2 regions of the Streptomyces sp. NPDC001373 genome follow, and region 2 is predicted to be linked to the other one. Evidence: riboswitches for the same ligand, from Rfam matches in the RefSeq annotation. Region 2 holds a riboswitch; the other holds the start of a gene.

Region 1 (2,191 bases), 230 kb from region 2:
CGCCTGGGCGAGGGCCTGCGCCGCGCCCTGGCGGCGGCCCCTGCGCACCCCGAAGTAGTACGCGAGCACGCCCGCGCCCAGGGCCGCCTGGAGGGCGAACAGCGCGGACTCGATCTCGCCCGAGGGGGGTTCGTACAGCGGGGAGAACCAGGGCTCGTAGTCCGGTTTCAGCTCGGTGATGGCCGACTCCGCCTGGGCGTCGGCGCCCGCGAAAGGCTCCTCCCTGCCCTCGCCGAGCCCCAGCGCGAGCGGCAGCACGGCCAGCGCCGCCACCAGGAGCAGCAGCAGGGTGTTGACCTTGGCGTTCCTGCTCATCGGGCGGTCGCCTCCTGCCCGGTCCGCTCGCCGCCGGTCAGCTTCGCGACCCCGAGCCGGACCAGGTCCGACCTGCTCGACTGCATCAGCAGCCGCATCACGAGCACCGTCAGCAGCCCCTCGCTGACCGCGAGCGGGATCTGGGTGAGGGCGAAGATGCCCGCGAACTTCCCCAGGGAGCCCAGGAAGCCGCTCGCCGGGTCCGGGAAGGCCAGCGCCAGCTGGACCGAGGTCACGCAGTAGGTGACCAGGTCGGCGAAGAAGGCGCCGAAGAAGACGGTGACCATCAGCGGCGCGCCGGATTTCCGCAGCAGCCTGTAGGCCGCGTACCCGGCCCAGGGCCCGGCGATCGCCATCGAGAAGACGTTGGCGCCGAGGGTGGTGAGGCCGCCGTGCGCCAGCAGCAGCGCCTGGAACAGCAGGGTGATCGTGCCGAGCACCGCCATGACGGGCGGCCGGAAGAGGATGGCGCCGAGCCCGGTCCCGGTGGGGTGCGAGCAACTGCCCGTGACCGAGGGGATCTTCAGGGCGGACAGGACGAACGTGAACGCTCCGGACGCGCCGAGGAGCAGCGTGCTCTCCGGGTGGGACTTCACCTCGCGGGTCAGGGCGCGGACCCCGTGGACGACGAACGGGGCGGACGCGGCGCCCCAGGCGGCCGCGTGCAGCGGGGGCAGGAACCCCTCGGCTATGTGCATGAGTTGGGAGACCTCTCCAGCACCTCGTGGATGGACGTACGCGCCCCGGCCGGTCTCCTGGCTGACGGGTACTGCCGCCCCGGCTCCGCCTTCCCGGGTCCGCACGGTCTCCCGTGCGGTCCCAGTGGCTCCCGCAGGGGGTGGAGCTGGACTTCCCGATCACAGTGGCGAGGGCCGCACCGGTTTTCCACCGGTTTCCCGAACACCAAGGCCAGCTGACCCTAGTCGTCCGCACGGACCGGTATCAACCCGGACCGATCCGGCCGATCGGATGGCCGAATTCCGTTTCCTCCCCCGGACGGCCCTCGGTGTTGCTGGTCTCGGGCGAGCGCAAGCGCGCCGGAGGCGTCCCCGCCCACGGCAACCAGCGCTCCGCACGGGACGCCGGCTGCCGTTTCGACTTCCCGAACCCGGAATACCGCTGGGGAGGGTCCTCAGCAGGTGTTCGGGTGCGCGACGTCCACCACGAGCCGCTCGGGCGCGTGCAGGACGGAGGTGCTGTAGGCGGGCTCGGTGTCGAAGGCGGCGCCGAAGGCCACGTACCCCTCGTAGTCGCCGGTCAGGGCGAGGCCCTTGAGCTTGCTCAGGCCGATCTGCTGGAGCCTGGGCCCCAGGTAGACGTTGTTGCCCGCGTCGTCGTGGCCGGCGGCGGGGTGCAGGCGGATCTCCAGGAAGTACTTCCCCGGCAGCGGCACGGGCTTGCCCGACCCGTCGTAGACCAGCTGGGAGACGGGCGTGACGGTGAACGGGGGCACGGAGCCCTGGAGGTCGACGACGATCCGGTCGTACGTGCAGTGACCGCCCCAGCGGGCGTTGACGACCAGCGGGGTGTCGGAGCGGACGGCCGCCGGGGCGGCGGCCGAGGCCGGTGCGGCGAGCGCGAGCCCTGCGGTCAGCAGGGCACCCATGGCCAGGGCCACGATCCGGCGGCGGTGCGGGTGGTGACGCATGGCGTCCCCCCGATCCTCTGAGACGGGGACTTACTGTCATCCGGTATGACATTCCCGGGGGCCCGGTGGTTGCACGGGACCGCCCGGCGGTCTCAGAAGGTCAGCAGCGCGCTCAGCTCGGCGTCCAGGTCGTATTGGCGGTGCTCCTGCCCGCGCGGGACCAGCTCGGTCATCCGCCGGCACAGCCCGCGCAGGTCCTTGGCCCGCACGGAGACCACGCAGCCGTGC
Region 2 (2,191 bases):
TCCGGGAGTTCTCCGGCGAGGCCGCCTACGACCGCTACGTCGCCCACGCCCGCTCCCACGACCCCGAGGCCGAGATCCTGACCCGCCGCGCCTTCGAACGCGCCCGCACCGACGCCCGCGAAGCGGACCCCCGCGAGGGCTTCCGCTGTTGCTGAACCCACACCTGGGCCCCGCCGTCCCCCACCGCGGGACGGCGGGGCCCTTCGGCTCGCTCAGCGCACCCGGTCCTTGAGGACCTCGGTCTGAAGGGTGAGGCCTCACTCGCCTTCCTCGACGGTGCCGCCTCCGACGATAGCGCCGAGCACGGACACCCGTCCGGCACACTCGGCGGCAGCCCGCACGACGCCGAGTTCCGCATGCTCGCGGTCGCCGCGGAGGTGCGCGGGCAGGGCGTCGCGGAGGCCCTCGTCCGCCCCTGCGCCGACCGCGCCCGGGCCGCGGACGGGCTTCGTCCGCCCCCCCGAACGGGACTGCTCCCCCTCCCCGCACCGACCCCGCTCACGTACCGAATGGAGCTGTGACGACACGCTCCGCATGCACCCGACACAACATGTGGGGGCTACCGCATCGGGTCGCCCCCACATGTATGCTCATGGCTGCTGCCGCCGCAGGGGAATCCGGTGGGAATCCGGAACTGTCCCGCAACGGTGTGACGTACGCCGAACGGCGTATCCGCGAGTCCGAAGACCTGCCGGCAGTGCCCCCCGGATCGACCGAGCCGGGGTGTCGATTCGTCCGGGCCTCGCGGTTGGGCCGGTGGACGCCACGCGGTGGTGAGCGCTCTCGTGCGCGCCCGCGTGCGCCCGCTCGCGCTCGCTCCGCCTATGACCGGACCGAGTGAGGGAGAGCTCCCCCGTGACCATCGCGCCCGCCGCACCGCGCGCCGAGTCCGACCACCCCGAAGCCGAAGGTCCCGGGGCCGCGCTGCTGCGCACCCTCACCGAGCTCACGGCCGACCTCCCCGACACCGACCCCGGCCGGGTCGCCGCCGCCGCCCTGCGCGGCCGCAGCGCCGCCGCCGACGAGGCCGAGCTGCGCGGGCTCGCCACCGAGGCCGCGGCCGGCCTGATCTCCGAGGACCCGGCCTACTCCCGCCTCGCCGCCCGCCTGCTGACCCTGGCGGTGGCCGACGAGGCCGCCGGCCAGGGCGCCACCTCCTTCGCCGAGTCCGTCGCGGTCGGCCACCGCGAGGGCCTGATCGCCGACCGCACCGCCGAGTTCGTCGCCGCCCACGCCGCCCGCCTGGACTCCCTCGTCGAGCTCGCGCTCGCCGAGGGCGCGGACGACCGCTTCGGCTTCTTCGGCCTGCGCACCCTGCACAGCCGCTACCTGCTGCGCCACCCGCTGACCCGTCAGGTCATCGAGACCCCGCAGTACTTCATGCTGCGCGTGGCCTGCGGCCTCGCCGAGGACGACAGCGTCCGCGCGGTCGAGGAAGTGGCCTCGCTCTACCGGCTGATGAGCCGCCTCGACTACCTGCCGTCCTCCCCGACGCTGTTCAACTCCGGTACGCGCCACCCGCAGATGTCCTCCTGCTACCTCCTCGACTCCCCGCTGGACGAGCTGGACTCCATCTACGACCGCTACCACCAGGTCGCCCGCCTCTCGAAGCACGCCGGCGGCATCGGCCTCTCCTACTCCCGCATCCGCGCCCGCGGCTCGCTGATCCGCGGCACCAACGGCCACTCCAACGGCATCGTGCCGTTCCTGAAGACCCTCGACGCCTCCGTCGCCGCCGTGAACCAGGGCGGCCGCCGCAAGGGCGCCGCCGCCGTCTACCTGGAGACCTGGCACGCGGACATCGAGGAGTTCCTGGAGCTCCGCGACAACACCGGCGAGGACCAGCGCCGGACGCACAACCTCAACCTCGCCCACTGGATCCCGGACGAGTTCATGCGCCGCGTGAACGCCGACGCCGAGTGGTCGCTGTTCTCCCCGTCCGACGTCCCCGAGCTGGTGGACCTGTACGGCGACGAGTTCGACGCCGCCTACGTCAAGGCCGAGGCCGCCGGGCTCGCCAAGAAGACCATGCCGGCCCGCGACCTCTACGGCCGCATGATGCGCACCCTCGCCCAGACCGGCCAGGGCTGGATGACCTTCAAGGACGCCTCCAACCGGACGGCGAACCAGACCGCGCTGCCCGGCACCGTGGTCCACTCCTCCAACCTCTGCACCGAGATCATCGAGGTCA

Evidence for each region. A riboswitch is a leader RNA that binds a small molecule or an ion and turns the genes downstream of it on or off. The one in region 2 is predicted to bind cobalamin.
Region 1: it holds a riboswitch for cobalamin, as region 2 does, so the genes downstream of both, ACFY15_RS01535 (energy-coupling factor ABC transporter permease) here and ACFY15_RS02580 (ribonucleoside-diphosphate reductase subunit alpha) in region 2, are expected to answer to the same signal.

The regions. Positions count from the first base shown of each region.
Region 1 covers NZ_JBIAWQ010000001.1:309,619-311,809, reverse strand. Annotated here, with positions in the region: gene ACFY15_RS01540 (energy-coupling factor ABC transporter substrate-binding protein) at 1-315, opposite strand, end outside; gene ACFY15_RS01535 (energy-coupling factor ABC transporter permease) at 312-1,013, opposite strand; cobalamin riboswitch at 1,043-1,271, opposite strand; partial or broken gene ACFY15_RS01530 (flavodoxin family protein) at 1,346-1,435, shown strand; gene ACFY15_RS01525 (hypothetical protein) at 1,448-1,963, opposite strand; gene ACFY15_RS01520 (SsgA family sporulation/cell division regulator) at 2,056-2,191, opposite strand, start outside.
Region 2 covers NZ_JBIAWQ010000001.1:535,315-537,505, forward strand. Annotated here, with positions in the region: gene ACFY15_RS02570 (CstA-like transporter-associated (seleno)protein) at 1-155, shown strand, start outside; partial or broken gene ACFY15_RS02575 (GNAT family N-acetyltransferase) at 243-452, shown strand; cobalamin riboswitch at 577-711, shown strand; gene ACFY15_RS02580 (ribonucleoside-diphosphate reductase subunit alpha) at 856-2,191, shown strand, end outside.